4 regions of the Clostridium sp. 'deep sea' genome follow, and region 3 is predicted to be linked to each of the others. Evidence: riboswitches for the same ligand, from Rfam matches in the RefSeq annotation. Region 3 holds a riboswitch; each other region holds the start of a gene.
The links. Region 3 has a riboswitch for cobalamin ahead of IMX26_RS12035 (YidE/YbjL duplication). Riboswitches for the same ligand answer to the same signal wherever they lie in the genome.
Positions count from the first base shown of each region.

Region 1: it holds a riboswitch for cobalamin, as region 3 does, so the genes downstream of both, IMX26_RS08005 (sirohydrochlorin cobaltochelatase) here and IMX26_RS12035 (YidE/YbjL duplication) in region 3, are expected to answer to the same signal.
Region 2: it holds a riboswitch for cobalamin, as region 3 does, so the genes downstream of both, IMX26_RS14865 (ECF transporter S component) here and IMX26_RS12035 (YidE/YbjL duplication) in region 3, are expected to answer to the same signal.
Region 4: it holds a riboswitch for cobalamin, as region 3 does, so the genes downstream of both, IMX26_RS06410 (ABC transporter substrate-binding protein) here and IMX26_RS12035 (YidE/YbjL duplication) in region 3, are expected to answer to the same signal.

Region 1 is NZ_CP063353.1:1,700,538-1,708,805, reverse strand. It holds gene IMX26_RS08020 (thiamine phosphate synthase) at 1-400, shown strand, start outside; gene IMX26_RS08015 (MATE family efflux transporter) at 800-2,167, shown strand; gene IMX26_RS08010 (HD domain-containing phosphohydrolase) at 2,437-3,750, shown strand; cobalamin riboswitch at 3,793-3,982, shown strand; gene IMX26_RS08005 (sirohydrochlorin cobaltochelatase) at 4,077-4,853, shown strand; cobalamin riboswitch at 5,064-5,255, shown strand; gene IMX26_RS08000 (cobyrinate a,c-diamide synthase) at 5,386-6,768, shown strand; gene IMX26_RS07995 (precorrin-8X methylmutase) at 6,761-7,390, shown strand; gene cbiD (cobalt-precorrin-5B (C(1))-methyltransferase CbiD) at 7,398-8,268, shown strand, end outside.
Region 2 is NZ_CP063353.1:3,186,294-3,194,561, reverse strand. It holds gene cobU (bifunctional adenosylcobinamide kinase/adenosylcobinamide-phosphate guanylyltransferase) at 1-250, opposite strand, end outside; gene IMX26_RS14880 (iron ABC transporter permease) at 262-1,284, opposite strand; gene IMX26_RS14875 (cobalamin-binding protein) at 1,301-2,203, opposite strand; gene IMX26_RS14870 (AIR synthase related protein) at 2,187-2,930, opposite strand; gene IMX26_RS14865 (ECF transporter S component) at 2,933-3,412, opposite strand; cobalamin riboswitch at 3,514-3,646, opposite strand; gene IMX26_RS14860 (methyltransferase domain-containing protein) at 3,691-4,302, opposite strand; gene IMX26_RS14855 (sugar phosphate isomerase/epimerase) at 4,550-5,440, opposite strand; gene IMX26_RS14850 (aldo/keto reductase) at 5,587-6,735, shown strand; partial or broken gene IMX26_RS17705 (peptidylprolyl isomerase) at 7,217-7,708, shown strand; gene IMX26_RS14845 (peptidylprolyl isomerase) at 7,766-8,268, shown strand, end outside.
Region 3 is NZ_CP063353.1:2,574,166-2,582,433, forward strand. It holds gene IMX26_RS12000 (ATP-binding cassette domain-containing protein) at 1-629, opposite strand, end outside; gene IMX26_RS12005 (zinc ABC transporter substrate-binding protein) at 635-1,528, opposite strand; gene IMX26_RS12010 (GNAT family N-acetyltransferase) at 1,696-2,100, opposite strand; gene zupT (zinc transporter ZupT) at 2,147-2,950, opposite strand; gene IMX26_RS12020 (4Fe-4S dicluster domain-containing protein) at 3,204-3,986, shown strand; gene sucD (succinate--CoA ligase subunit alpha) at 4,031-4,900, opposite strand; gene sucC (ADP-forming succinate--CoA ligase subunit beta) at 4,901-6,067, opposite strand; gene IMX26_RS12035 (YidE/YbjL duplication) at 6,085-7,251, opposite strand; cobalamin riboswitch at 7,421-7,608, opposite strand; gene pruA (L-glutamate gamma-semialdehyde dehydrogenase) at 7,791-8,268, opposite strand, start outside.
Region 4 is NZ_CP063353.1:1,366,770-1,375,037, reverse strand. It holds gene polA (DNA polymerase I) at 1-1,398, shown strand, start outside; gene mutM (DNA-formamidopyrimidine glycosylase) at 1,377-2,213, shown strand; gene coaE (dephospho-CoA kinase) at 2,224-2,826, shown strand; gene IMX26_RS06435 (lytic transglycosylase domain-containing protein) at 2,823-3,392, shown strand; gene IMX26_RS06430 (GNAT family N-acetyltransferase) at 3,476-4,021, opposite strand; tRNA gene IMX26_RS06425 (tRNA-Leu) at 4,181-4,267, shown strand; gene IMX26_RS06420 (RNA polymerase sigma factor) at 4,430-4,903, shown strand; gene IMX26_RS06415 (hypothetical protein) at 4,909-6,159, shown strand; cobalamin riboswitch at 6,325-6,503, shown strand; gene IMX26_RS06410 (ABC transporter substrate-binding protein) at 6,617-7,708, shown strand; gene IMX26_RS06405 (class I SAM-dependent methyltransferase) at 7,893-8,268, shown strand, end outside.

The DNA.
Region 1 (8,268 bases), 870 kb from region 3:
TTTTAAAACAGCTCAAAAAATTAAAGCAGATTTTTTTCATATTGGTTATGAGGACTACTTAAAACAAAAGCTAAACTTAAATAATATGCCCTATGGTATGTCTGTGCATAATATTAAAGAGGCTGTTTATGCAGAACAGAGACACGCCCAGTATGTCTTGGCAAGTCATATTTATCCAACAAAATGCAAACAAGGTCTTAAACCTAAAGGTCTTGAATTAATTAAAGCAATAAAGACACAGGTGAAAATACCGATTATAGCTTTAGGTGGAATAAGTGAAAAGAATATAGCCAAAGTAATACAAGCTGGTGCATATGGAGTAGCTGTTATGTCCGCAATAATGGGTTCGCTAAACCCCTACTTATCAGCAAAATATTTAAAGCAGTCAATGTTTAAATAATATAAAACAAAAGAGGGCAGTTTAAAAAACAGCCCTTTTTTACTTACCTACAATTATCAATGAATAGAGTAACCCTACCATATTTAAATAGTCAGAAGTAATTTTTGAATTGAATTATTTTTTACTAAATTAATAAATTAGGATTGTACAAAGTTAACATGATTACTTAGCTCTGGCAATACTTATAGAATTGTTTACTTGAAAAATGTTAACGTTTTGATATAATGTTTGTATATGTTTAAATATATTTATATTTAGTTGGTTGTTTTTTTTCATATTTACGAGTTTTAAATGCTTAAAGTGGATTCTTTAATATCTTTTTATGGTATAATTTTTATTGGTTAGTTCATTCAGTTCATTATGTTATGAGGTGTGTGAATAGAATGGAGTAAAACAAAAATGAGCAAGAAAAAAAAGTACTTAGATTTAACAACGGGTAGTATATGGAGACATATGATAAGACTAGCTATTCCAACTATAGGTGGTATGTTAGCTTTCACTATCTTTAACTTAACAGATACCTATTTTGTAGGTAAGCTAGGCACACAATCATTGGCGGCTATGGGGTTTACATTTCCTGTTGTTATGATTGTGGGTTCTATTGCATCTGGTATGAGCATAGGTGCAACCTCTGTATTGGCAAGAGCAGTAGGTAATAAAGATAAAAACCTAATGAAAAGAACAGCAACAGATGGTATCTTGTTATCTGCACTTACAGTAATAATTATTTCTATAATTGGTTTATTGACTTTAAATCCTGTATTTAAACTATTGGGAGCAGACAGTGAAACTTTGCCCTTGGTAAAAGAGTATATGACTATTTGGTATTCGTGTGTATTTGTGGTGATTATGCCTCCTGTAAGTGATTCGTGTATGAGGGCTTTAGGAGATATGGTTAGACCCTTTTTAGTGATGCTGGTATGTGCAATTACCAATATAATTTTAGATCCAATCCTAATTTTTGGTTGGTTTGGTTTGCCTGCTATGGGTATTAAGGGAGCTGCTTTAGCAACTATAATTTCTAGGTTTGCAGGTATGATTGCTACGCTTTCCTTTTTACACTTTCATCATGGATTATTAGATTTTAAAATCAGGAGTTTTAAAACTGTTTTTGAGTCATGGAAAAGGATTTTACATGTAGGTTTACCTGGTGCTGTAGTCAGGCTCTTCCCCCAGATTTTAAGAAGTGTTTTAACAGCTTTAGCAGCGGCAACTGCTGGTTCAACAGCGGTAGCAGCAATTGCAGCAGGAACCCGCATAGAGAGTTTTGGTTTTGTAATTAGTGGTGCAGTGGGCACAACTATAGTTCCACTAATCGGGCAAAATTGGGGGGCAAAACAGTACGGTAGAGTTAGCGAATTACGTAAAATAATTAATCAAATAGCTATAGTATTTGGTTTATTTATGTTTGTGGCAGCAGTTGTTTTTGCCGAGCCTTTAACAAGAGTATTTTCTCAGGATCCTCAAGTAATAAAATTAACGGTTTGGTACTTAAAAATTATGTTATTTGGTTCTATTGGGCTAAACCTCTATAATTGGGCAGGACAAAAGTTAAATGCTATTGGTAAGCCATTTTGGGGTTTCATAATAAACGGGCTAGGCACTTGTGTTTTACTCATACCTGCAACAGTTATGGGCTCAAAAATAAATGGTTATATTGGCATGTTATTAGGCCTTTGTGTTGGTCAATTAATATTAGGGGTAATATCTGTTGTTATTAATAAAAAACAAATGCAGCCGACTGTAGTTGAAAGAGAGGCTGCCTAAGAATATAAGATATTACAATGTTGCATATAAAGCTGTCGCATATAAAGCGGCAGTTTTTTTTATGTTATAAATTAAAAACTACAAAAATATATTTAATTTTAAGTCATCTACAACAAATGCCTATAATAATAACTTAATTTGTAATTAATGATTCTCATATGCTTTTTTTCTTAAATCAACTAAAAAACTTAATAATATATCCTAAAAAAAATATAAAATTTGTCGATATAGTTTAAAGGTAGCTTATACATATATTAGGAGAATTGCAAATGACTAATACGACTCAAGTTACATTACTGGATATGGTTGAATGTATTGTTGAATCTTTAAAATTAGCGAATCCTAATTTACATGAACATAGCGTTGTTACAGCTAGAATTGCATACGGTATTGGACAAAGTTATGGATTAAATAGCGTACAACAAAGGGATTTAGTAGTATGCTCTTTGTTACATTGCGTAGGTACATTGATTACAAACTTTGAGTTCAATAGTGATAAGCTCCAATCAAAGATTAAAAGAGTTTATTGCCGTTCTATGTACAAAATACTAAGCAAGTGTAGTAGGGTTGAAAATATCAGCAATATTTTTAAGTGTTTAATCTTTAGAGAAGATATTAATGTATCAACAGAAACTGCAAAAATTCAAAGCGATATAGTTCGTTTATCTTGTTATATTGCTCGTGAATTAGATTTAACAGAAAACAGCTTAGTTCAAAAATCTCAAATAGTAGAAACTGCAAATAATAATTGTATAGATATAAGTACCAAAGTAAAAGAAGCATTTTTAAATGTAACAAATAAAGATTGTTTTTGGTTACATATTGTGAGTCCTTCGGCTAGGATTACACAGTTAAGGTTAAAGAAAATTAAAGAGTTTGATACTATGTTAACCTATAAAGAAATATGTTCATTTGCTATAATCATAGCCTATATGATCGACTTTAAAAGTCCAAATACCATAAATCATTCTTATGGGGTAGCAATAACCTCATATTATTTAGGTGTTTTATGTGGTTTACCCGATGAGGAATGTGATAAACTGAAAATAGCTGGTTATGTTCATGACATTGGCAAGCTAGGAGTGCCAGATGAAATACTTTACAAAGCCTCAAAGTTGAGTCAAGTTGAGTTTAGTTACATAAAAAAACACCCATATGATACATACAGAGTTTTAGAGAAAATTAAAGGATTAAAAGATGTGCGAGATTGGGCAGCTTACCACCATGAAAAGCCAGACGGTAAAGGTTATCCGTTTAATATTTATGCTCAATATTTACCAATACAGTGTAGAATCCTTACTATTGCAGATGTGTTTAGTGCATTAAGAGAAGATAGAATGTATCGAAAAAGGTTTCCAAAGGAGAAGGTAATCTTTGAACTAAAAAAAATGTTTTCAGAAAGCCAAAAAGACATTGAAATTGTCAATCTTTTAATAAAACATTATGAAAAAATAGAATTAGCCAGAATGGTAGCTGAAGTAGATTCTTATAATCAATATGTTGAGTTGATTGAGGCGGTAGGTGGCAAAGCAAATCATGATATTTGCTCAGTAGCTGATAAAAAAGCTAGCTATTTACCTTAATTGGCTTGACTAAATATAACACCGGTATTAAAATTAAAAACAACTTAATAAACAGTTTAAGGTTCTTTTATATTTTTTATATAAAAGCTAAGAGGGAAAACGGTAAAAGCCGTTGCAGCCCCCGCTACTGTAAACATGACGAAATCTTAAATAGCCACTATTTAAAAAATGGGAAGGCAAGAGAGTAGAGAGATTGTGAGCCAGGAGACCTGCCTTTTACCGTGACAAGCTACTTCGGAGGGAAGTTGGTGATATAGTTTTATTTTATTTAAAAATCACACCAATTTTTGGTGTTTTTTTTGTTTTAAAAAAATAGGAGGGTAACTATGGGTAAAAAAGCTTTATTGGTAATAAGTTTTGGCACAACATATCAAGAAACAAGAGAAAAAACTATTTTGGCAATAGAACAGAACTTTGCAAATAAATTTGAGGGATATGATGTATTTAGAGCATTTACATCACGAAAGGTAATAAAAAAACTTAAGGATAGAGATAACATAATTGTTAATACACCAACAGAAGCACTAGAAAAAATATTGCAAAAAAACTATGAAGAAGTAATGTGCCAAAGCACGCATGTAATAAATGGTTTTGAATATGATAAAACTTTAGCAGAAATAAAAGAATTTAGTAATAAATTTAGTATGTTTTCTTTTGGTAAACCTTTGTTGTCTTCTCATGAAGATTATATATCTTCCGCAAAAGCAGTTTTAAAATACATACCTCAACTTAAGGATAATGAGGCTTTATTTTTAATGGGACATGGTACAGAGCATGCTGCAAACGAATCCTATTTAAATTTAGAAGATGCCTTTAGAGAGTTGGCTCAAGAAAATATTTATGTTGGAACAGTAGAAGGGCACCCTGAAATAGAGGATTTAATGCTTACTATTAAATGTAAAGATATCTCTAAAATACATCTAATGCCTTTTATGATTGTAGCTGGTGATCATGCCCAAAATGATATGGCAAGTGAAGAGCCAGATTCATGGAAATCATTATTAGAGAGTCAAGGTTACTTAGTTGAAGTAAATTTAACTGGACTTGGAGAGATACCAGAGATTAGAGACATATTTGTGAAACATTTAAAACAGGGACAATAAAAAAGGAAATAACTTAGTTAATGCCTTTGTTCATTGAAAATATACTAACTATTCGTAGAAAATAACATTTTACAAGCTCTTCTTGACTAATAATAAGAAAGTCTATAGAATGAATTCAGAATTATATAAAAAAAGATTAATTTTATTTGTTTAATAACATAATTTTAATGAATATGATGTAATAAATTATTAATTAATTTTATAATTAAAAATTGAATAGCGATTTAAGGTTCCTTTGTTGGTAAAACAAAGGCTAAGAGGGAAAACGGTGAAAAACCGTTGCAGCCCCCGTTACTGTAAACATGACGAAATCTTAATTAAGCCACTATTTTAACTAAATGGGAAGGCAAGAGAGTAGAGTGATTGTGAGCCAGGAGACCTGCCTTATATCAAGTTAATCAACTACTTCGGTGGGAGGTAGGTGGCAGTAGTAATTAATAATACTTTTATTATTTATGCACACCTATTCCTAGGTGTGTTTTTTGCTTTAAAAATAGTTGTCTTATTAAAATTTTAGAATGAGGTAAGTTAAATGTCAGCAGTAGTTATCGCAGGTACCAACAGTGGCGCTGGAAAAACAACAGTATCTATGGCTATAATGGCTGCTTTGGCAAAACACCATAAAGTACAGCCTTTTAAAGTAGGTCCAGATTATATTGATCCTGCTTTTCATAGCTATATTACAAAACGTAGTTGTCGCAATCTAGACTCCTGGATGGTTCAGGAAAAATACTTAAAATACCTTTATTTAAAGAATAACAACGATGCAGATATTAGCATCATAGAGGGAGTTATGGGGTTATTTGATGGTGCTGAAATTGGCAGTGATATTGGCAGTACTGCTAAAATTGCAAAAATACTTAGCTTGCCAGTAATTTTAGTAGTTAATGCGCAAGGAATCTCCCAATCAGTTGCCGCTATAGTTAAAGGTTATGCTGATTTTGATAAAGATTTAAACCTTAAGGCTGTTATATTTAATAATGTAAGCGGTGAAAAACACTATCAACTTCTTAAAGAGGCTGTTGAAAAATACAGCAATGTTAAAGCCCTCGGTTATTTAACAAAATCACAAGAGGTTATGTTACCCGAGAGGCATTTGGGTTTGGTTCCAGCAATTGAGCAAGGTCAACTAAACAATATTATAAATAAATTAGCTTACTTAGCAGAGCAAACAATAGACCTTAATGGTATAAAGGCTTTAGCTAAAAAGGCTAAGCCTATAAAAGCTGAGTTTATAAACATAGAAAAAATAACAGACTTAAATCTAGCACTTGCTTATGATAAAGCCTTTAATTTTTATTACCAAGATAATTTAGATTTGTTACAAGAACTAGGTGTAAATATTATAAAATTCAGCCCCTTAACAGATAAATGTCTACCTATTGAAGCGAACATGGTTATGTTCGGTGGGGGTTTTCCAGAGGTCTTTGCTGCTGAATTAGAGAGCAATAAAGCAATGTTAACAGATATAAAAAATAAGCTTTCTTTAGGACTACCTTATGTAGCAGAGTGTGGTGGGTTGATGTATTTATGTAATTCAATAACTACCCTACAAGACAAAAAGCATAGTATGGTAGCTTGGTTTAATAGTGATGCTGTAATGACAAAAAGATTACAGCGTTTTGGTTATGCTACCCTAACAAATTTAAGCAGTAACATTTATGGAGATGAAAATCACACAACGAAAGTTCACGAGTTTCATCGCTCTAAGCTATTGCCAAACACTGAAACCAAAGTTTTTAGTTTACAAAAAATACGTAAACAACAGGTTATAAAAGAATGGACATGTGGTCTTTCAAAACTTAATGGTGTGGGTTCATATGCTCATTTACACTATTATGCAAACTTAAGTTTTCCACAAAACCTTGTAAAATCTGTTAACAACTACTTAAAAAAGGGGAGAAAAAATGACTAACTATATAGTAAACCCATATCTTATAGAGGAAAAAAGCATGGAAATCATTGAATCTATAATGAAAAATCCTGCTGGTTTTTCAAAAATTCAATTACCTGTAATTAAGAGAGTTATCCACACCACTGCGGATTTTGAGTATGAGCAGTTAATAAAATTCAATGGTGAAGTAATAAGTAAAGCCCTAAAATACTTAAAAGAGGGCTGCCAAATTTATACTGACACCAGCATGATTAAGGCAGGTGTTAATAAAACAAAACTGGCTTCATTAAACTGTGAGTTATGCAACTATGTACACGATGACGATATCAAGAAAATAGCTAAAGAGCAGGGCATTACCAGATCAATGGCAGCTATTGAAAAGGCATATTTTAATAAAAATATTAAAATATTTGCCATAGGTAATGCCCCAACTGCTTTGTTTAAATTATTAGAACTCTGTAATCAGTATACCAAAGAAACCCCCATTATTATTGGGGTACCTGTAGGATTTGTGGGGGCAGCAGAGTCTAAACAACAATTAGCTAACCATAAACATATTCCTTATATAACAGTTGAAGGTCGTAAAGGTGGAAGTACTGTTACTGTAGCAATTATTAACGCCTTATTAAAACAAATAAAGTAGGCTAACTATGCTTAATAAATTTATTAATAAAGGCGGAAAAAAACTAAGATATGGCTATACTACAGGTTCTTGCGCTACAGCTGCTGCTAAAGCAGCTACTAAAATGCTTTTAACTCAAAAGCCTCTTAAAACAGTGTTGATAGATACCCCAAAGGGTTGGAGACTAGAGCTTAATATTCACGATATAGAAATATCTAAAGACTTTGTTAGCTGTTCAGTAATTAAAGATAGTGGAGACGATCCTGATATAACTAATGGAATTAAAGTTTTTGCCACAGTTAGTTTAAATGAAAGCCTTAAAATAATTGGTGGAAAAGGTATAGGAGTAGTTACCAAAAAGGGCTTATCAGTAGCGGTAGGTGAGCCTGCTATTAATCCTGTACCCAGGCAAATGATAATAAATGAAGTTAGTAAGGTTTTACCTGAAAATAAAGCCGTATTAATAAAAATTAGTGTGCCAAATGGTGAACAAATTGCCCAGAAAACCTTTAATCCTAACCTAGGTATTGTTGGTGGTATTTCAATTATAGGTACAAGTGGCATAGTTGAGCCAATGTCTCAACAGGCGCTTAAAGAATCTTTAGCTTTAGAGTTAAATATTCAAGTTGAGTCGGGTAATAAAGCCTTGGTTTTTGTTCCTGGTAATTATGGCTTTAGTTATGCTTTATCACTAAATGTAGATAGCAATAAAATAATAAAAACAAGTAATTTTATAGGCTTTATTTTAGATAAAGCCGAAGAGATAGGGCTACAAAGAATACTTATTATCGGCCATTTAGGAAAGTTGGTTAAGGTTGCAGGGGGAATTTTTCAAACCCATAGCAAATACGCTGATGCCAGAATGGAGATATTGGCGGCTTACTGTGCCTCCATAGGAG
Region 2 (8,268 bases), 610 kb from region 3:
AACAGTCGAGTAAAATTGCTTCTTCTTGAACACAGGCATTAATATAAGTATAAGGTTTTAGTTGTTCTTCAATTGTGTGCCACGTTTTTGGCCTTTGCTGTTGATGCCTTAAAATTCTGTACTGCATTTCTTCATCTAAACAGGCAGCTGTAGCTATATATAAAACGCTATTATGTTTTTTGGCTTGTTCTTCAGCAAAAGAGGATTTTCCACTACGGGCTCCCCCTGTAACATATATTATATTTGCCATGTTGCTCTCCTTTATTGCCAGTACTTACCCTGTTGTTTTTTTAATAGATAAATAAAAAACGGACCCCCACATAATGAGGTTATTATACCCACTGGTAACTCTGTAGGGCTAAGTATTGTTCTGGCTATGGTATCGGCAATTATTAAAAAGTTTCCACCCCAAATAAACGATCTCCAGACTAGTTGTTTGTTGTTTGGACCGTGAATTAGCCTGATAATATGGGGTATTAATAGACCTACAAAGCCAATAACTCCACACAAAGATACGGCAGCGGCTGTTAAGAATGCTGATACTATTAATAGTAGTTTTTTTTCTTTTTCTACATTAACACCAAGCTGTTTGGCTTTGCTTTCACCCATTGTAAAAATATCTAAGATAACTGCCTTTTTATAGATAATTAAAAACCCGATTATAGGATAAGGCAGTATTGTTATAACATGAATCCAAGTACGGGCATTAAAACTGCCCATTAACCAGTAAACTAGCGGTTGTACTATATCATCACTAAAATATAACATTAAAGACATTACGGCACTAAGTATTGTACTTGTGGCAATGCCTGCTAATAGTAAGGTAACAATAGGAACTGTATTGCCTACCTTAGAAACACGATACACCAATAAAACCGTAAGTATTGCACCAATAAAAGCGAATATTGGCGTTAATCCTAAACCAAAAAGATTATTAAATCCAATATTTAGCTCTGATAATAGTATAATTGAAAAGCCTGCTCCTACTGAAGCCCCCGATGAGGCGCCAATTATGTAGGGATCAGCTAAGGGGTTACGTAAAATGGCCTGCAATACACAGCCAGCCATTGATAAACAGCCCCCTACTAAAAATGCTAATATTATTCGAGGTAGCCTTAACTTAAGCACAATAGTTATAGTGGATGAAGGCAAACCCTCACCACCTAAAAATATTGCTTTAAATATGTCTTGCACACTTACCTTTACAGAACCAATGTGCAAAGCAAGAACTATGCAAACTGCTGTTATTATAAGTGTTAGCATTAAATTCTTAGCAGTTCGCATAATTTCACCTCATGTTCTATTTAAATAGTTCTGGATACATGTATTCAGCTAAAAATTCGATAGCCTCCGTAATTCTTGGCCCTGGTCTGCTAAATACATCTACATCTACAGCCTTTACTTTTTTGTTTTGCACTGCTTTTATGTCTTTAAAGCCAGTTCGTAATTCTGTTTCTTCGGCTTTTTGTCCACCATGTCCTAATAAAATTATATCTGGGTTTCTTTCAACTATTTGCTCAGTACTTAAACTGGGCCAATCTGTTTTAGAATCTTCTGCTAGGTTTTTACCACCAGCAGCCACAATAACTTCGTGTAAGAAGGTATTTGGACCAACGGTCATTGGTGGCTCATGCCATACTTCGTAATAAACTAATTTTTTATCTTCGTCTTTAATATTGGCCACTTTTTCTTTTACAGCATTTACGCGAGCAGTTATATCATTTACTAATTGATCTGCGTTTTCGGCACTATTACATACTTTACCCATTAACTCTATTGCTTGATAAATGCTCTCAATATTTTGAGGATTTAAGACAACTACTGGTATACCAGCTTGGTCTAAAGCCTCTACTGTTTCTTGAGAGACTGTTGAAGAGAATACTACGTTTGGCTCTGCTGCAACTATTTTTTCAAGATTAGGGCCTTTAAAGCCACCAACTTTTTCTATGCTCTGGGATTCTTCAGGATAGTTACAAGAATCTGTTACACCTACAACTCTTTCTCCTAATCCTAAGGCAAAGAGCATTTCGGTAGCACTAGGTGCTAATGAAACAATTTTAGTTACCTCACCTTTAATAGTTATTTCTCGATTCATTTGATCAGTTATTTTTAGGTCGTTTGCTCTTGCTTTATTTGTATTACATGCAGCTAATAAAGCTATGCTAAGCATAAGTATTAGTAATACTCTAATATTCTTTTTCATTTTTACTCCTTACATAACCGATTAAGGTTATTTTATTATTTATTGCTGATTGAAGATGTTGTAATTCAATATCTCCAACTACAATTAAACACGTTGCTGGACCAGCTGATTTGTTTAAGTCTAGTTCGGTATTTACTAACTCAATATGGCAGTCATTATTAAGTGTAGCCTGTTTTAACTCAGAGTTAACTCCTCCGGAGCCACAAGGAATAATTTCATGGATATTTTTTAAACTTTGTAATTTCTTTATGGTGTTTACAGTAGGTAAGAGGCTTTTATGCTGTACTACCTCTGGACCTACTAAGGGTTTTCCTATTACAAAAATCTTGTCATTTAACTTTGTTTTATTTATTAAGGGTTCATTTAACAGCTCGCTAATTACAGTGATACCAATTGCTGTTACAGTTGCAGGAAAATTGCTTTCACAGCTTCCTGTAAGCTGTTGTTCTGTTAAGCTATAGTTTAACATTTCGCTCTTAATACCAGTCATTATATTTTGCGCATCTGCACTATCAAAAGGAAAAGATAAAGTACAGGATACAGCTATTGGCTGAGCATTTAAACATACCGCCTCTAGTAAAGCAACTCTAGCTGTTAAGGCACCCACTAATTTGGGGTCAACTTTAATATAGTCATGTTCTTTGTTACCAATAGATACACTATTATCGGCAGTTATTATTAAAGTTTTACTACTTGATTCTGTAACTAATGCGTCTCGATACTTCACAGTTATATCTTCTTTATTTTTTTAGGCATTGCTAGGGTTAAACCAGCTGCAGCCACTATATTTGCCACTGATGCAAATACTAATACAGGAACCATAGCCCACAATACTTTAAGGCTTAAATGGGGAAAAACTACCAAGCTTAAAGGCGAGGCTACGCCATTTAGTAAAGAAGCAAGAATAATAGCTGCAATTTTAGATTTTCTCCAAATAAACCCAAACACATAACATATTAAACCCATTTCAACAGCTAACACTAAGTGAACTGGTATAGTTAAATAAAAGCCTTGTAACATTGCCGTAAATAGATGTCCTATTGCACCCACAATACAGCCATCAAGGGGTGAAATCCAGGCAGCAGCAAAAAATCCAGGCATTGAGTCAAAAGCTGCAGTAGCAACTAGTCCAGAAAAGGGTTTGATATACGCCCCGATATAAGACATAGCAATTAACAGTGCCATTCTTACTAATCTCTTTGTTTTCATTTCTTTATCTCCTCTCCTAATTCAAACACAAAAAAACCCCTGAATTATCAGAGGAAATAAAATACATACTTTATCAATGCATCACCTCATTCCCCGAAGGTAACTAGCAACTATGGATAGGCAGGTCTCCTGACTTACAGCTTATGCTGCTTACAGTGGCGGGTCCGCTCAGGTTTTGCACCTGATTCCCTATTCTCCTTAAAATACTAAGGCACCTAAACATGCTAATATTCAATTTTCACCACTAATTATAGCTTAGTTTATAAAAAATTCAAGGCTTATTTTTTTATAGATAACCATAACCCATCATTCATAGGCAATAAGGCTGAGCTTAAGTTTTGTTGTTTAGTTAATAAGGTATTAAACTCACTCATATCATTAGCTAATTGTGGTGGAGCATTTAGTATTTCTACTAAAGCATCATGGGTTATTAAGGCTTTGCCTTTGTTTAAAATATTAATACAGTTACTAAGCATCTTGCTATACAGCTGTGGATAGGTATCTTGAAGTATTAAATCGAATTTTAGTTCACACGTTTGCACATATTGCTCTGCATTAGCTAAACATAAAGTAACGTTATCTTCACATTTTGCTTTACTAACATTTTTTTTAGCAACAGCCAGTACGTTTGAATTATTTTCAATAGAGATTATTTTACCACCATATGTTTTAGCTGCTAAGGCCATATAGATTGTGGCATAACCACAGCCTGTACCTAACTCTAAAATTTGTTTTGGTTTATGGGCTAAGATATAGCAGTATAAAAATCTACCTGCTTCTGCTCCTAAAGTTGGGTAAATTATCTTGCCTGTTACATTATTTTGCTCTATCTCAGCTAAAACACTGGGGCTTTTTCCATGCAAGCTATTAATATATTGGTTTATGTTCATGTTATTACCTCTCGCTAAATTATTAATAATAATTCGCTACGCTGGTTTTATTTAATAGAAGGTTTAAAAATCCTACATTACATTTAACCACTCTTTTATTATACAAGAACACAAAGGAAAATGAAGATGTTATTGCTTAATAAAAGTTCTTACGCCTCAGCACTATAATCTGGAGTCATTCCATGTTGTATTAATGATAATTTATTTTATAATGATAAGTAATTTAATTGTATTAGTAACACATGTTCTAGCTTAAAATACCCTCTATCCAGTCGTAACATTCTTGTAGTTGTTTGGCATTAACTGCATTTGACCAGTGCTCGTATAAAAGCTTAAAGCTATTATTGTGTTCTTTTATTTTATTTAAATAGGTCTCAACATCCGCCCAACCCTCTTTTGGGCTTAGGCTAGGTAAGGCTGGATAGTGGTTTAGTCCTTTTTCAATGCTAAGATTAGATAAATGAACTAAATAGGTATGTTTTGCGTACTGATTAATAAAGCTATCTACCTTAAAGTATTTATCTAGCTGTGTTTGTAAATGAAGCCTTGGGATATCTAAACAGATTTTAATTAATGGATAACTGGTAATTAGCTCATAAAATTTTTTGTTATCATAGATATACTTATTTACTAAGTCGAACTCTAAAACAGGAGTAAAACCATACGCTTTTGCTTGCTTTGTAAGCCAAATAAAAAACTCCTCACTTTTTTGCATAAACATTTCATACGGATAGTCTGTTTCGTTATAAAACTCACTGGTATCTGCAAATCTCCAGCTACTCCAGTCTACTCTTTCATCTAGGAGCATGGGTTTTGGAAAATGTATTAATATATAGTTAGGTTTATACTGTGAAATATACTCTATTTCTCTCTCTAAATAATTATAAGACTCCTTCTGACAGTTTTTGTTTTTGGATAAAAACTGGGCATCTCTTAGCTTCCACTGCCCTGCTCTCATTGGCATATGAACACCATAACTAAAATTATTCTTTTTAGCTTCTTTCATTAACTCAGCTATATCGTTACTATCACTTATTGAGCATATCTCAACACCAAAAAAATACTCTCTAAAATCTCTATCTTGTTTACTTAAGTCATATTTTCCATAATGTCCTATTAAAAATCTATTTTTAACCATTATTTTTCCTCATTTAATTATTATAATGTTATATATTAATTTACCACATAAGTTTGTACAGTTGTATTACTTGTCAGAAATAATTGGATAATGATATAATTGTTTAGGTACTCTAAATTAATTTATGGTATTTAGGAGGTTGGATTATGCATTATAGAAGTTTTCCATGTGCACCAGATAAAAAGATTTCAGTTTTAGGTTTTGGTTGTATGCGTTTGCCTCACCTAAATAACGACAGTGGTCAAATTAACGATGAAGAAGCTCTAAAAATGGTTCGCTATGCTATAGATAATGGAGTTAATTATATTGACACAGCTTACCCTTACCACAAAGGAACTAGTGAAAAGTTTGTTGCTAGAGCCCTAAAGAATGGTTACAGGGAAAAGGTTTATTTGGCAACAAAACACCCTGTGTGGTTAGTAGAAGAATATGCTGATTTTGAAAAGTATTTAAATGAACAGCTTGCTAATCTTGAGACTGATTATATAGACTTTTACATGTTACACGCTTTAAGTGCTGAGCGTTGGCAAAAAATTAGAGATTTAGGGGTTATTAAATTTTTAGAAGAGGCTCGTGCCAAAGGCAAAATTAACCACTTTGGGTTTTCATTTCATGACGAGCTTGCTGTATTTAAAGAGATTATTAATTCTTACCCTTGGGATTTTGCCCAAATTCAGTTAAACTTTATGGATACCGAGTATCAGGCTGGCTTAGAGGGTCTAAACTACGCAGCTGATAGAGGCATTGGAGTTATTGTAATGGAGCCACTACGTGGTGGTAGTTTAACTCGCAGTGTTCCTAATGATATTAAAGATATTTGGGAGAAGGCCGAAACCAAAAGAACACCTGCTGAATGGTGCTTTAAATGGGTTGCCAACCACCCTAGTGTTGTTACCATATTAAGCGGTATGAGTACAATAGAACAGGTTGAAGAAAATGTTACTAAAGCAGATGACTTTTTAGCTAACTCCTTAACTGATTTTGAATTAGAGCTTATAACACAGGTACGCAATATTTATATTGAGAGAACAAAAGTTAACTGTACAGCTTGTGAGTATTGTTTGCCATGTCCTGCAGGGGTTGCTATTCCAAAGGTATTTACTTTGTACAATAACGCTAATATTTATAACGATTTAGAGGGTGCCTCTCGTTCTTATAAAGCCTTTATGATTGAAAAAGAGATTGATGCTAGTAAGTGTGTAGAGTGTAATAAATGCCTTAGTGCCTGTCCCCAAAACATAAAAATTCCTACTGTACTAAAAGAGGCCCATAGTTATTTAACTAAAGCAAAGTAGCTAAGCCTAATAATAGACCAAAGTGGCTGGCCTTGTGTCAGCCTTTCTTATTATTTGGCAACTACTTAAAGGGTTGAAATATTTTCATTACAATTTTGGTGATAATCTTAGTTTTTAGTAATAATAAGGCAAATTTATTTATTGATTAAATCTAAATTACTTGTTACGTAATGATTAAAGTATGATATTATTTTTATAGTTATTAGTGAAACAATTATACTAATGCTACAGTCTTTAATTAAAGCCTTGTGCTTACAATAATAATATAAGGTAGTTTTAAGATAATAAGGTGGTGTTGCTTTTTACAATTTAACTCAATTATTAAATAACAATATATTAGGAGATAAATATGAAAAATAAAATGCTAGTAGTTTTAGCTACTATTTTAGTCTTTTCGCTGTTTTTAACTGCATGTCAGCCACAGGATAACAATAGCCAACCGCCAACTGATACTTCTAACAATCCTGTAGTTACTTTTACCATGAAAAGTGGAGATGTGTTTAAGGTTGAGCTTTATCCTGAAATTGCCCCCAATACTGTAAATAATTTCATTTATTTAGTTAAGGAAAAGTTTTATGATGGTTTAACTTTTCACCGCATTATGCCAGGCTTTATGGCTCAAGGTGGTTGCCCTAATGGAAACGGAACTGGTGATAATGGTTATAGTATAAGAGGTGAATTTAGTGGTAATGGCTTTGAAAACACCCTTAAACATGAAGAGGGTGTTTTCTCAATGGCTCGTAGCAAACTACCAAATTCGGCTGGCACTCAGTTTTTTATTATAGATAAAACTGCAGCTCATTTAGATGGTCAGTATGCTGCCTTTGGTAAGGTTATTGAGGGATTAGAGAAGTTTAAAAATATTATGAAGGTTGAGCTCAAATCAAATAATGAAACACCTGTTGAGCCACCTGTTATAGAGTCTATAACTGTGGATACTAAAGGTAAGGAATACTCTGAGCCCGAAAAGCTTATTTTTACCACCGAGGTTCCCTCTTATGATAAAGAGCTACCTGTTGTAACAATTGAAATGGAAGATGGTAAAAAAATTGAAATAGAGCTTTATCCACAGCTTGCACCTAATACTGTTAATAACTTTATTAGTTTAATTAATGAAGGCTTTTATGATGGTTTAAGCTTCCATCAAATTTACTCTGAATTACTCATTGCCGGTGGAGCTCCTGAAGTCGGTGGTGCTGGAGACCCTGGTTATAGTATAAAATCAGAATTTAATAATCTTTCACAAACTGCGGGTGTTTTATCTATGGCAAGATCTAGTTACACAGAATCAGCTGGTTCTCAATTTTTAATAGCTGATATGGACATAAGTGAAACTAATACTAATTATTTAAATGACTTTTTATTCACAGCATTTGGCAAGGTAATAAACGGTGCAGAAAACGTAAGAGCATTATCTAAAACTAAAATAGTTAATGAGCAATACGGTGCTCCTGAAAATCCACCTAAAATGAAAAAAGTTACAGTTGATACTAAAGGTGTAGAGTATCCTGAGCCTGAAAAGATAACAAAAGA
Region 3 (8,268 bases):
AAATACAATAGCTCACAATTTATAACTACAAAACTAGTAGCATATTCAACTAGCTTAGCAAGATTATGACTAATAGCTAAAATTGTCATTTTACTATTCAAATCACGTAAAATCTTAAATATTTCATTCTCTGTATAACAATCAATATTAGCTGTTGGCTCATCTAACATAATTAAATTTGGCTCACTAATTAAGGCCCTTGCAATTAAAACCTTTTGTAACTCTCCACCCGATAACAACGAAATATTTTTGTGTTTTAAATCAATAATATTTAACTTTTTCATTAAGCCAAAACACCTATCTTTAACTTCGTTATTATACCTAAAATGAGGTTTAATATTTTTAGGCAAAGAGCCTGTTAAAATAGTATCTAAAACACTAATTGGAAAGCCTCGTATAAAGCTTTCCTTTTGGGGTACATAAGAAACCCTTAAATCACTTTGGTAACTAAAGCTTCCACAAGTTGGTCTTGCTAAACCCATTAAAACTTTAACTAAAGTAGTTTTCCCTCCACCATTAGGTCCAACAATGCCTATAAAATCACCCTTATTAACATTAAAACAAATGTCTTTAATTAGGTGGTTGCCTTGTTGCCTATAGCTAATATTATCTACAAATAAAATACTCATATTAGCTATTTTAAGGCATTAGCAATATTTTCAGCTATTAATTGCATATTCTCAACATAATTAGAGGCGAGAGGAGAAGTTTTAATAACTGTGCCATTAATTTCTGTGGCAATAATATTTGCCTGATTATCATCAAACTCATCTTGGTAAAAAATAAACCTAATATCCTCCTGTTTGGCAAAATCAACAACCTCTTTAATTCTTTTAGCAGTTGCTTCTTTTCCATCACTCTCAACAGCTGTCATCAACAAATTATAGTCATTTGCAAAATAACCATAAGCAGGGTGGTACACAATAAAAGAACGTTTAGTGGTATTGCTTAAGCTGTTAAGTATAGATTTATGTAAAAGCTGCAAAGCCTCTAAATAATCCTGAGTGTTTTTTTTGTAGGTTTCTTCATTTTTAGGGTCTAGTTCACATAACTCATTACAAATTACTTGTACCATCACTTTAACCCTTAAAGGAGACAACCAAATATGAGGATCTCGACTGGATTCATCTTTTTTATCACCTAAATATAGGGGTAAATAAATTTCTTCCACCTTTTTGTGTAGTTCAACAACCTTTAATGACTTATTAAAAGACTTAAGGGTTGGTAAAATATAATCTCTCTCAGACTGTACTCCAATAGTAAAATAAATAGCTGTTTTACTTAATGACATAGCATCTTTGGGGCTAGGCTCATAATTGGCAGGACTAAAGCCAGTAGGAATAACTGTTACAACCTCTACTAAATCCCCTGCGACAGCCTTAACAAAAGTACGCTGAGGGGCAATAGATACAGTAACAGTAGGTTTACCACTATTAGTTAAAGTAGCATAGTCTCTACCAGATAACTTAAAACTAACAAAAGAAACTGCTATTAATATTAAGAATACTACTAACAATTTTTTATTCATAATTCACCTCACGTAAAGCTTATATTAATAGCATAAACATAAAAACCTTAAACTAAACAAAATGGGGTCAGGCTTTAAAAATTTAATAACTTTTTACAAAACAAAAAAAGCCACCTACGTGACTTTTTTAATAATATTTTATACCTCTAAGCTAAAACTCAACACAGTTAAATATTTTTAACAAAAATAATCTCCAATGCCTCATTCTCAAGCATTAAACAACCCTTGTCTTGGTAACCTAGTTTTCGGTAAAAATGCTGAGCATTTTCATTTGATAAAGTAGAGGTCATAATTATATCATGGCTCTCTTTTTTCATCTCCTGCTCAAAGAAACCCATTAATTCTTTTCCAATACCCTTAGAGCGGTGTTCCTTTTTAACATAAAGCATATTAATAAAAGGAGTATTGTCCCAAAAATAGTTATAGCGCAATAAGCCAACGGCCTTATCATTTAACATGGCAATTAAATACTCCTTGCCCTTTACTTTAGCAGGCAGTTTTGTTAATAGCATATGTTTATCGTAAGATTTAATAAAATCTATATCTTTAGGTGTAGCAAACCTAATTTCCATATTAGTCTCCTCTTAAATATCTAATTATAATACAAGCAAGTTATTATTAACTAAACAATACTAAGCTTAATGCCATAACTACCATACCTAAAACTAAGCCATAAATTGCAATATGATGTTTGCCGTATTTTTCAGCTGTTGGTAATAGCTCATCTAAAGCAATAAATACCATTATACCTGCTACTGCTGCAAATAAAACTCCAAAAACAACATCGTTAAAGTATCTATACAGTATTGTATAACCAACTAAAGCACCAACCGGCTCAGATAATCCAGATAAAAAAGATAATAAAAAGGCTTTTTTTCGATTACCTGTAGCATAATATAAAGGAACTGAAACCGCTATACCCTCTGGTATATTGTGAATGGCTATTGCAATGGCAATACTTATGCCTAGTGTTGGATCTTTTAGAGCACTAGTAAAAGTAGCTAAGCCCTCTGGAAAGTTATGAATAGCAATTGCTAAAGCCGAAAACATACCCATACGTTTAAGCTGTAACTTTTCATTTTGTTTTATAGCATTTTCATCATTAATGTCTTTAGGTTCATGTGGGTTTGTAAAAGAGGGTACTAGTCTATCAATTAATGCTATTACAGCCATTCCCCCAAAAAAAGCTATGGTGGTAAACATATATCCCTTAAAATCACCTAAAGCAAGTTGTAAGGCATCTTTAGATTTAACAAATATCTCTACAAAAGATACATAAATCATAACACCAGCAGAGAAACCTAACGCTCCGGATAAAAACTCTTTATTAGTTTTTTTTGTAAAAAATGCTAAAGCACTACCTATACCTGTAGATAAACCAGCAAAGAGTGTTAAGCCAAATGCAAATAAAACATTGTTCATAAAAAAACCTCCTAACATATTAAAATAAATATATTTGCTAAACCAATACACTATCTAAATTACAGCAATAATCTAATTATTAATTCTATTATCAGCATATTATTTAGGATAATGTATTGAACTCTTATTTTTATTTACCCTGTATTGCTTATTGATAAACATTATCAATAAGCAATATGGTATTTAATTTTTATGCTTGTTAAACGTTAGAAATACATTTATTATAATATATAAATAAATAAGGGAGAGAATAATGAACATTAAAAAGCTTTACATAGTTTATTTTAGCCCAACCGATACAACCAAAAAGACTTTGCAGAACATAGCTTTAGGATTTAAAGATATAGAAGTTGAAGAAATAAATTTAACGCCTTATCATAATAGAGAGTTAGACTATAACTTTACCAAAGATGATTTAGTTATTATTGGTGCTCCTGTTTATAGTGGTAGACTACCAGAACCAGTTACAGAGATTTTGAAAAGAGTAAAAGGGTGCCAAACTCTTGCAGTACCCATTGTTGTTTATGGTAATAGAGCGTACGATGATTCATTAGCTGAGTTAAACTATTACCTTAAGTTAAATGGCTTTATCACAATTGCTGCTGCAGCATATATAGCAGAACATTCGTTATTGGCTGAAATCGCTACTAATAGACCAGATGAAAAAGACCAAAAACACCAAATACAATTTGCAAAATCTATTATTAAAACTATTGACAGTAAAGAGTATACCCACAATACTTTAATAGTTAAGGGCAATATACCCGAGCCAATGCAGCGAAATAATAAACTAGTACCTCAATCAACAGCTGAGTGTACAAATTGTGGAGTGTGTAGCACTGAATGTCCAATGTTAGCAATAGATAGTAAAGACTTTAACAAAACAGATGTGCAAAAATGTATACTTTGTTTTAGATGTGTAAGATTATGCAAACAGCAAGCCAGAGTATTACAAAATGAAGTATTTAATGAAAAAATTAAAAATATGGCAAAAAAATTAACCGAAAGAAAACAGCCTGAGATATTTTTAATATAAATGTATAAAATAAGGCACAGTAAATTTACTGTGCCTAAAATAACTTATTTTAATAATTTAGCTACGGTTTCGCCTATTTTTTGAGGCGTATCAGCTATAAAAACACCACTATTTCGCATGGCGTTTAGTTTTTCATCAGCTGTACCTTTGCCTCCAGAAATAATTGCTCCAGCATGTCCCATTCTTTTACCAGGTGGTGCGGTTTGACCACTAATAAAGCCTACAACTGGTTTTTTCATATACTTTTTAATCCACTCACAAGCCTGTTCTTCAGCAGTTCCGCCAATTTCTCCAATCATAACTACTACCTTTGTTAAGGGATCATTATTAAAGGCTTCTAAAACATCAATAAAATCTGTACCATTTACAGGATCACCGCCAATTCCAACGGCAGTAGACTGACCTATGCCAAGCTGGGTAAGTTGGTGTACAGCCTCATATGTTAGTGTTCCTGAGCGTGATACAACTCCTACACAACCCTGTTGATGAATGTAACCAGGCATAATACCAATTTTACATTCATTGGGGGTAATTAATCCCGGACAGTTAGGGCCTATTAAACGAGTTTTTTTACCAACCATGTAGTTTTTAACTCTTAACATATCTTGAACAGGAATATGCTCAGTAATGCAAATTACTAAATCTAACTTAGCGTCTACAGCCTCTAAAATAGCATCAGCAGCATAAGGGGCAGGCACATATATAACTGAAGTAGTGGCCTTTGTAAACTGAACAGCTTCCTGAACAGTATTAAAAACAGGAACCCCTTCAATTGTAGTTCCACCCTTATTAGGGGTAACACCTGCCACTATTTTAGTTCCATAATCCAACATGGCTTTGGTATGATAAGCTGCAGTATTGCCTGTAATTCCTTGCACTATTACTCTGGTATTATTATTAATCCAAATACTCATTTATTTACCCTCCGTTAAGCTGACTATTGTTTGGGCACCCTCACTAAGAGTTGAAACTAAGTTTACATCGAGAGTAGATGAGACTAAAATTTGTTTACCTTCTTCTACATTTGTTCCCTCTAATCTAACTACTAAAGGCAAATCTAACTTAGTATTTTTTAAGGCATTAACAACCCCACGAGCAATTACATCACACTTCATTATTCCACCAAAAATATTAACAAAAACACCTTTAACATTAGTATCACTAAGAATAATTTTTAAAGCCTTACTTATTTTATCCTCTGTAGCACCACCACCAACATCCAAAAAATTAGCAGGATTACCGCCGTAGTGCTTAATAATATCCATAGTAGCCATAGCTAAACCGGCTCCATTAACCATGCATCCAATAGAACCATTTAAAGATATATAAGACAAACCATACCTAGAGGCCTCAAGCTCTTTTTTATCTTCTTCACTCTCGTCCCTAAGAGCAAAAATATCTTTTTGACGGTATAGGGCATTGCTATCAAAGTTTAGCTTAGCATCAAGGGCTAAAATATCATTTTCCTTAGTTATAACTAATGGGTTAATTTCTGCAATAGAGCAGTCTTTTTCTATAAAACAACTATAAAGATTTTTCATTACCTTAACAGCTTTATTAATTAATTGAGTAGGCATGTTGATTCCATATGCAATTTGTCTTGCCTGAAAATCTGTTAATCCTACTAAAGGGTTAATAAAAACCTTAATAATTTTTTCGGGACTATTTTGGGCAACCTGCTCAATCTCAGTACCACCTTCTTCAGAGGCTATTAAAGCAACTGTTGAAGTATCACGATCTAAAACTAATCCCAAATAATACTCCGATTCAATCTCACAACCTTCTTCTAGTAAAACACAGTTAACCTGTTTACCCTCGGGACCAGTTTGATGAGTAACTAAAACTTTACCTAGTAATTCATTGGTATATTTTTTAACCTCGTCAATACTATTTGCCAGTTTTACTCCACCAGCTTTTCCTCGTCCGCCAGCATGAATTTGGGCTTTAACGGCAACAACATCGCTCTCTAAACCCCAAACTAGTCTTTCCGCATCTTCTTTATTAAAAACAACCTTGCCCTTTGGCACATTTATATTAAAACTACTTAAAATTCTCTTTGCCTGATACTCATGTATATTCATAAATTAAACTCCTAATATTATATTTTAAATAAGATATTAGTGAATAAAATCATAAAAAAGAGAGCAAATGGATAAGTAGCACCATATCCTACCGTAACCTCTTCACTATTAACCGCCTCAATAGAGGCCGCTAAACCTGGTGTACTTGTCATACCACCACAAATACCACCTATTAAGTGTATTACATTAAGCTTTAGCACAAATTTGCCTACCACATAGCCCATAAAAACACTGAGACTACCTGTAGTAAGTCCAAATAATAGTAATTGCAAGCCAGAGCTCTGTATGAGAGACACCGCATTATAGCCATAGTTTAATCCAACAATAGCTAAAAACATATTAAGAGAAATATCTCTAACTACTGATAATGATTTTTTACTCATACTAAAGTTCATAGAGCCAATTTTTTTTACCTCACCTAATATTAAAGACATAATTAGTACTCCACCGGTTGATCCTAAAGCAAAATTACCAATAAAAGAACCCAAATAAATCTTTACTTTGCCAAGTAATACCCCTGTTAAACATACAAAGCTAAAAGCTATAATATCAAAACTAGTATTTTTTGATTCTGTTATATTGTCGTTAGTGTTATCATTTTTACCTTGTTTAGTATATTTTTTACCCATAAACTGAGCAAAAATAATAACTATTGCTACTCCAGGTACATAAGATATTGAATAGCCTAAGCCTACTAAAGCTTCACTATTAGCTACTGAATTTTTAGCCATTTCTAAAGCGGTAGCTAATCCTGGCGAGCTTGTTAAAGAACCAACATAAGTACCAATAATGCTTGCGTTACTAAAGTGAGTAAAGGATTTAGCAAATATTAGGGTTAAACATGCCCCTGTAAATGTAATAACAAAAGCCAAAAATACAAATTTTAAGCCATTTTTTTTAATAGTTTGTTTAATGTTTTTAGAAGCAATAAGACCCACTGAGGCAATAAAGCCAATTAAACTTAAGCTAAACAAATCTTTGGTAACAAAAGGGGCTCCAAAACTAACATTGCCATTAATAGCTACCCATTTAGTTACCGTGTAGCTTAAAAAAATGCCAACAAATAGCCCCCCAGAGCTACCTAGTTTAAAGTTTTTATACTCAAGTTTACCAAGATACTGCCCTAAAACTATACTTAAAAACAAAAGAACAAAAGGGTTTGTGATAATACTTTTTATATCCAAATGATTCTCCTCCTCAAATTATCACCTTAAAAAATAAAAAAACCAGCATTCAAAAAATGCTGGTGCTCGTTGGCTTTTACCTTTCCTTTACGAAAAGCAAACATCAAAAACAGTAGAATACATAATCCTACCATAGTTTAATAACACCTCCTCATCCTCGTGAGTAAATTACAGCATTGTTACTACTGGCAGGTCTCCTGACTTAGGCATAACAAAATTTATTCCTTCCCATACATAAGTACAGTGGTAATAATAAATTTCTAACCTTTACAGTGGCGGGACCGTGTTGGCTTTTAACCAAACTTCCCTTTTAAGAAATTGCGTATTAACAATTTCACCAATAGCCGAATATTCAATTCCGCTTCACTATACAATGCATTTATAAAACTGTCAATGTTGTTTTTTAAACTTTAAGGTCTTTTTTGTGTTTAAGGTACTAGGCTACAAACATTAAATTATAGGTTTTTAAATGAAAAAGACCCTATATGGGTCTTTTTCTGTGTGTTTATTAAGTTATCTACTAAAACTTATAGTAGTAATTAATCTTGCATAAATTTATACTTATATGAATGAGGCGGATTAAAGTTTTCTTTAATATTTCTTAAAGTTACCCATCTCTGTAGGTTTAATTTACTTCCTGCCTTGTCATTTGTTCCTGACTTACGTGAACCACCAAAAGGCTGTTGACCAACTACGGCACCTGTTGGTTTGTCATTAATGTAAAAGTTACCAGCACTGTGGCTTAGTACTTCTTCCATATGTTCTATTACATATCTATCCTGAGCAAAAATTGCCCCTGTTAAAGCATAAGGTGATGTTTCATCACATAGCTGTAATGTATCTTCAAATTCTTCGTCATTATATACATAAATAGTAAGTACAGGTCCAAAAATTTCTTCTTGCATTGTCTTAAACTTAGGGTTGCTAGTTACTATAATAGTAGGGTCAATAAAATAGCCTACAGAGTCATCGTAGGTTCCCCCAGTAATAATTTCAGCTTCATTTGAGTTTTTAGCG
Region 4 (8,268 bases), 1.2 Mb from region 3:
TCTGCCAAATACAGTTTACCACTCTTAATTTCAAAGTACTTACCAGAGAAAAATATAAGTATTCAGGCATTAAACCAATCGCTATTACAAGCAGTAAGTTATATACCTGACTTGTACATGGTAATGAGTAAAAAAATTGAAGAATTATTTTTAAACGAGCTATACTGTGAGGTGGAGTTACCTTTAGCAACTGTTTTAGCTCAAGTAGAAGAGAATGGAATTTCAGTAGACAGTAATGTATTAAAAGATATGGCTACCGAACTTAATATACGCATAAATCAGCTAACAACCAAAATATATGATTTAGCTGGAGAAGAGTTTAATATTAACTCACCCAAACAATTGGGATTAATATTATTTGATAAACTAGGCTTACCCGTTATTAAAAAAACAAAAACTGGGTACTCTACCTCACAAGAGGTGCTTGAAACATTAGCTTTAGAGCATGAGCTACCAGCTTTAATAATCCATTATCGTCAATTAGCTAAGTTAAAATCAACTTATGTAGATGGTTTAATTACCTTAATTACTGAACAAGGAAAAATTCATACTACCTTTAATCAAACTGTTACAGCAACAGGTAGATTAAGCAGTACAGAACCAAATCTTCAAAATATTCCTATAAGATTAGAAGAAGGTCGTAGAATAAGAAGAGCTTTTGTTCCAAGCACTGATTATGATTTTTTATTAGCAGCCGATTACTCTCAAATTGAGCTAAGAATACTTGCCCATATGTCAGGAGACCCTATTTTAACGGATTCCTTTACTAAGAATGAGGATATTCATACTCGTACTGCATCCGAAGTATTTAATGTAACTACAGATAAAGTAGATAGAGAAATGCGTGCTAGAGCTAAGGCAGTAAATTTTGGCATTGTATATGGTATGAGCGACTATGGTTTGGCAAGAGATATTAAGGTATCACGTAAAGAAGCTGCAGTGTATATAAATAACTATTTCGAAAGATATAAAGCAGTAAGAGCTTATTTAGATCAAACAGTAGTAGATGCAAAAAGCAATGGCTATGTAGAAACCATTTTAAACAGAAGAAGGTATTTACCTAATATTAATAGTCGTAATTATCATCAGCGATCGTTTGCTGAGCGTATTGCAACAAATACTCCTATTCAAGGTAGTGCTGCTGACTTAATAAAACTAGCTATGGTTAGGTTACAGCACGCATTATTAAAAGGCAAATATAAAAGTAGAATGTTACTACAAGTACATGATGAATTAATATTAGAGGTTACAAAAGAAGAGTTACCGGAGATAGCAGATCTTTTAGAAAAAACTATGAAAAATGCAATGCAGTTAAGTGTGCCAATTAAAGTAGATGTTAAGGTTGGCGTTAATTGGTATCAAATGGAGGAATATAAATGCCAGAATTACCAGAAGTAGAAACGATCAGAAGATCATTATTGCCTTTATTAAAAGGTAAAAAAATAAAATCAGCAAAACTCACTCATGCTAAATTACTAAAAAATGCAGAGGCACATCTTTTTAGTGAATTATTACAAGATAGAATATTTGAGTCAATTAATCGCCGTGGAAAATATTTAATGTTTCACCTCGATAAAGATTTAAGGCTATTAGTACACCTACGCATGACTGGTCAACTAAGATTTGAAGACCCCGAAACAGAGCTTAAAAAGCATAATCATTTTATTATAGATTTAGACAATGGTAAACAACTTAGATTTGTAGACGTAAGAAAGTTTGGCATGCTTTACATTGGAGATGAAGATGAAGTAAGCAAAAGCTCAGGTTGGCATCGACTTGGCCCAGAACCTTTAGCTGAGCAGTTTACATTTGAGTGCTTTAATGAAATCCTCAATAAACAAAGAAAACGAAATATTAAAGCTCTTTTACTCGATCAACACATGATAGCAGGATTAGGTAACATTTATACTGATGAAGCCTTATTTAGAGCCAGTATACACCCCTTAAGTACAGCAGGTAAAATACCAGAGCAAAAAAGAAGAGCTTTGCATCAATCCATCAAAGATGTATTAAATGATGGAATAGAGCATAGAGGAACAACTCTAAATGACTATGTTGATGGGTTTGGCAAAACAGGTAGTTTTCAATTTTTGTTACAAGTGTATGGTCGAAAAAATGAACTATGTTTAACCTGTGGACATCCTATAGATAGAATAAAAGTCGCGGGCAGAAGTACTCATTTTTGTGAGATATGTCAAGAGAGATATAACTAGAGGAAAAGCAATGATTAAAATAGGTTTAACTGGTGGAATAGCAACTGGTAAATCAACAGTTGTAAATTTTCTCAAGCAAAAAAAAATAGCAATAATTGATTGTGATATACTAGCAAAACAAGCCGTAGCTTTAAACAAACCAGCTTACTACCAAGTAGTAGCTTATTTTGGTACAGATATTTTACAACAAAATAAAGAAATAAATAGAGGCAAATTAGGAAGTATTGTATTTAATGACAAACAAAAAAGAAAAGCGTTAGAGCAAATTATTCATAAACAGGTACTTAGAGACGTAAATGAGCTACTTCTATCATATAATAGTGAACAGATAGTAGTTATAGACATACCTTTATTGTTTGAGGCTAAGCTTGAGTACTTGGTTGACGAAATATGGGTAGTGTATTGCGCTTTTGATCAGCAGTTAACAAGGCTTATGCAGCGTAATAATTATAGCAAGGCTGAGGCAAAAGCAAGAATTAACGCTCAAATGCCCATAGACTTTAAAAAACAGCATGCAGACATAGTATTAGATAATAGTAGTACTATTTCAAAATTGCTTTTACAGGTTGAAATTAGACTTAATGAATTAACTAAAAATGGAGAAAAATCTTGATAAAAACTTTTTACTCAAAAATTAGAATAGCATTAGCATTGATAATACTGCTTGTAATAATAGCAGTATTAGTTACATCACAATTTTTTTGGAAAGTTCTATACCCTATACCGTATAAAGATATTATTTGGCAGCATGCAACAGAGACTGGACTTGATCCATATTTTATTGCCTCTATAATAAGAACAGAGAGTAATTTTGTACCTAGAGCATTATCTAAAAGTGGAGCGATAGGGCTTATGCAACTAATGCCTAATACCGCTAAATGGGTGGCAGATAAAGTAGAATTAAAAATAGCAAAAAACGAAGATTTATATGATCCAAATACTAATATAAAACTAGGAACTTTCTATATAAAACATCTCTTAAACAAATATAATAACAATACTGCAATGGCTTTGGCTGCTTATAATTCAGGTATGGGTAGGGTGAAAGAGTGGATCAATGAAGGAATTTGGAATGGTTCTATATCAACAGCCAATGAAATACCGTATGATGAAACCCGCCACTTTGTAAGAAAAGTATTAAGGTCTTACGAAGTTTACACTAGTTTGTATGGGCGTTAAAATTATTTAAAGAGTTTTATATAAAAACAAAAAGGAGCAGTCAATAAATTATAAAATAATTATTGGTATGCTCCCGTTATTTTTTATAGCGTTTTTTCTAATTGAATATCTAAAGGTTCTTTTTTTAATATTTTTTTGTTTATTTCAGTAGCATATACACAGCCATGTCTTTTATAAAATTTTTGACTTTTTACTGATGGATGTGCCCCTATATATAGTTTGTTTGCTCCCATAAATTTTGCTTTAACACAGCATAAATTAAATAACTCAGAGCCTATTCCATATCCTCGTAAATCCTTAGTGGTATGCAGGAAGCTTAACTCTATATAAGTATTCTTTTCACCAAAAAAAACACCCTCAACCGCTGCAAATCCTGCTAAAGTATTGTTGCTGTACGCCCCAATAACAAAGCCACCATGTTCAATACATTTTTTTAACTCTCTAACTATTTTTGATTTTTTTTTATTATCCCAATCATCGGTAAAGCTTATGTCATTAATTATATGAATATCATTAGTTTTATACCAAGCCCTAGTGGTTACTTGAAACCGATCAAAATTTTTTAATAAATCGCTAGTTAGATCTGCCATAGCTAGCTCTCTACATTCAAATACAATCTCATTTTCCATAAAATCACCTTATTTTTAATCATTTATATCATAATTATACTCCTAATTATAAGATATTACTAACAATATCTTAAATCATTAAGTTCACTTTATTTAATATTAATATTTTCATTGAAAAATTTTGAAAAGCGTAATATAATTATTTACATAAATTTATATGCCGAAGTGGTGAAATTGGCAGACACGCTGTGTTCAGGGCGCAGTGAGCGTAGGCTCGTGTGGGTTCGAGTCCCATCTTCGGCACCACAAAGATAATCCGAATCATTTACCAATGTATATTGCTGGTGAGTGATTCGGATTTTATAATTATGTAGATAAAATACGTATTAAATTATATATAAAAAAATGAACCAAATGCGGGTTTAGATTGTATTGTTAGTGAAAGACTTTCAAATACATATAAAGGAGATGACGAAAATAGATTTGTCATGTAATGAAATTATAGAGAATTATTCAGATATGGTTTACCGGATAGCCATATCTCAAGTTGGAAATAAAAATGATGCTGACGATATATACCAAGAAGTGTTTTTACAGCTTATTCGTCATATCAGCTCATTAAAAAGTGAGAAACATGTGAAGTATTGGCTAATAAGAACAACAATAAATAAATGTAAAAATCACCTTAGCTCGTTTTGGAGAAATAACATAACTGAAACTGATTTAAACAGTTTTACTAATAATAATACTGAGGTTGATGATGTTTATTATTTGGTATTAGCCCTAAAACCTAAGTTTAAAAGTGTTGTATACCTGCATTATTATGAGGGATATAAAATTGATGAAATTGCTTTAATACTAAAATCAAGACCTGGAACAATTAAATCTAGATTATATAAAGCAAGAAATATCTTGAAAAAACAAATTGCAAAAGGAGATTAATAACTATGAATTTTGAAAAATATAATAAACTAATATCAAAAATTACAGCACCAGAAGAGCTGAAGAAAAAAACACTTATTCTCATGAATAAGGAAAAAAAACACCATGTAAAACCTGTTTTTATGAAACTTAAATATGCCTCAATTATAACCTGTATACTTGTATTATCAATAACTACCGCAGTTTTTGCTGCAAGTATTTTTTCACCACTCGATGGTGATGAGTTAAGGTTAAGTAGCGAATATAAAGGTAATGGAATTATTACTGTAAATATAGATAATCTTTCTGAAAAAACGCTAGCTTTAGAGAAAAATCTTAAATTAATGCTTTATAGTACTGGTAAAGAGGTAGAACGAGATTATGATGGTAAAATATTAGTGACTAATACTAAAGTAGATCCTAAATCATCTACAAAAATGAAAATTGATATTTCTAATGTCTATAATATAGAGAAACTTGAACAACCCCTAACAGATGATGCCTACTATTTAATCCTTACCAATAATAGATTTATTTTTGGTCATGATTGGCAATGCACTGTGAAATTTTCTAAAACAATTGTCAGTGACAAAAATCATCCTGGACCAATGGTGGTTGATAGCGACATAATAAAAAATATTAATAAAGAACTGCAATATTATTTTGAGAGTAATGAGGTAGAAACACCTGAGTTAGAGATAACTAAAGAGTATGTAAACACTTACGAAAAAATCTTTAAAAACATTGAAAAGCCCATAGTATCATCTTCAAGTGGTAAGTTATATTTACAAGAAGAGGATGATGTTATTTTTGATAAAAATCTTTCACAAGATGAACAAAAAGAACTTATTGGAATGAATTATTTCTGTAGGGATGCAGGTAGAAAATTGATAGCAACAATGGAGGAATCTGCGTTGGTTGTGTCAGCGATGGTTCCTCAAAAAAAATATCCAGGCAGCTATAGTGCTTTACCCTTGTTATATATTATGACATATGATAAAGAAGATATTTCTTCTAATGATGACTATGTATTTATCTATGGAAATCTATATACATTTAATGAACTTGAAGATTTAAAAGTATATGAAGACAAATTATCCATCTGTTATGACATAAGTTCGTTAATTTACACTGACTTAGATGAGTATATTGAGTCATATGTGCAAGCAACACCTACAGCTAGTTATAACGACGAGATTGATGAAACAGTAAAAAATATTTATAATTATTTTAAAGATAACATGAGTAATTTATTTAAATACCATGAGAGTAATTAGTTAATTAAAATTAGTGTGGCTTATGCTGCACTATTTTTTTATTTACGTATAGGGTAAAAAGTAATAATACTATTATCGAATATGTTAAATTATTATGATTTGTAGTTAAAAATTACCAAAAAAGTACATGATAGTACTTGAATATTGAGAGTAATTGCCATATACTAACTTTGGCATAGAAAAGGTGCTCGTAATTGAGGTAATAGGGAAAATAGTGTAAATCTATTGCAGCCCCCGCTACTGTAAGCAGCAATGAAATCTTGTAACCACTGGAGTAATCTGGGAAGGAAAGAGAGTAAATTAAGCTGTAAGTCAGGAAACCTGCCTTTTCTTATTTCAATAAAAACTTCGGTGGGAGGTTCATTTATTAACGGTGTTATTAAATGTACACGTTTTTACTCTTGCCTCTTGGGCAGGAGTTTTTTTATTTCCTCAAAACAAATTTAAGGAGAGAAAAATGAAAAGAAAACTCTTAATAGTAATGATTATTGCTCTTATTTCTTGTATGGCATTGGCGGGTTGTAATAAAGTAGCCCATGAAAAAGGAGCTAGTGTACCAGAGCACAACAATACTAGAACAATCACTGATTTATCAGGGCAAGAAGTAGTATTGCCTGCTGCCAGTGAACTTAATAAAGTTATTATAATAGCTCCACCATTGTTAGCAACGTATGCAAATGTTGTTAAAGATACCGAAAAACTCGTTGGTGTACATCCCCGCTGTATAAGCGATGCAAATCAAGAACTGCTAAAACTTGTTGTTCCTAATTATAAATCAATAAATACAAGTTTTTTAAAGGGCTTTACTTCAAATGCAGAAGAGATATTAAAAATGGCTCCAGATGTAATACTTGTTTATGGGGATTTTCAGAAAAAAGGCTTAGAAAATATTGATATTCCGATAGTAGACTTTTTTATAAAAAATCCCAAAAATGAGGATTGGTCAGTTCAAATAGATAGCCTAATGAGAGAAGTTTTTGAAATTACAGAGCAAAATACATTACAAAAAGAATGGGATAAGGCAAATGAAATAGTTAATGAGGCCTTAAAAAATATCAAAGATGAAGATAAAAAATTAGCAATAATGGTACGAAGCAATAGTGAAGAAATGTTTACTGTAAGAGGTGGAAACTATTATGGTGACGATTGGCTAGTAAAAACAGGTCTTATAAACGCTGCCAAAGATTTAAAAGAAGATGGTGCTCAAATTTCTATGGAGCAATTATATGAATGGAATCCAGAGGTAGTTTATGATTTTCTTGGTGCTGATGCAGATAAGTATTTAGCAAACGAAATCAAAGGACAAGATTGGGATAGTGTAAAAGCATATGAAAATAAGCAAATATACCATATGCCAGAAGGAATGTTTAATTGGGGATCTCCTAATGTTGATTCACCACTCACTTTAATATGGATGACTATGAAGAACTATCCTGATTTGATTGAAGAAGAGTTTTTTAATAATTATATGAAACAGTATTATAAAAGGCAGTACAATATTGATTTAACAGATGAGTTGATGAAGTCAATACTTAATCCTCAAAAATAGCAATAAATACTAAAAGTATATCTATAGTAAGATGTAAAAACCTATATAAACAGGCAGGTAAATGTATTGCTGCTTCCCTGCTTGTTTATAAAATATTATTTGAATAGATAATTAATTTATCTTTACTATTAATAATTGATATAAATATATATATATTTTAAAGATTAAATAAGGAGATATGATATTGAAAAGTGCAATTAAAATGCCACAATATAGTGCTGAGATGTTTTTACGCAAATCATACGAACTACTTGAAACAGAATTAATGTATGCTAGTATTGACTTGGATATATATAAATATTTAAAATCGCCCATTTCTTTAGATAAGCTAGAATTACAAACGGGATATCACAAAAGAAACCTAGAATTAATGCTTAACGCATTAACTTCAATGAATTTTTTAATAAAGAAGGATGGTAAATATTCGAGTACGCCAGAAACCAATTATTATCTTAACTCTAATAGTGAAATGTTTTTAGGAGATCATATTTTATACTGGAGAGATATGACCAATCTCGGAGACCTTGTCTCTTTAGTAAAACATGGTCCAAAAGAGAAAA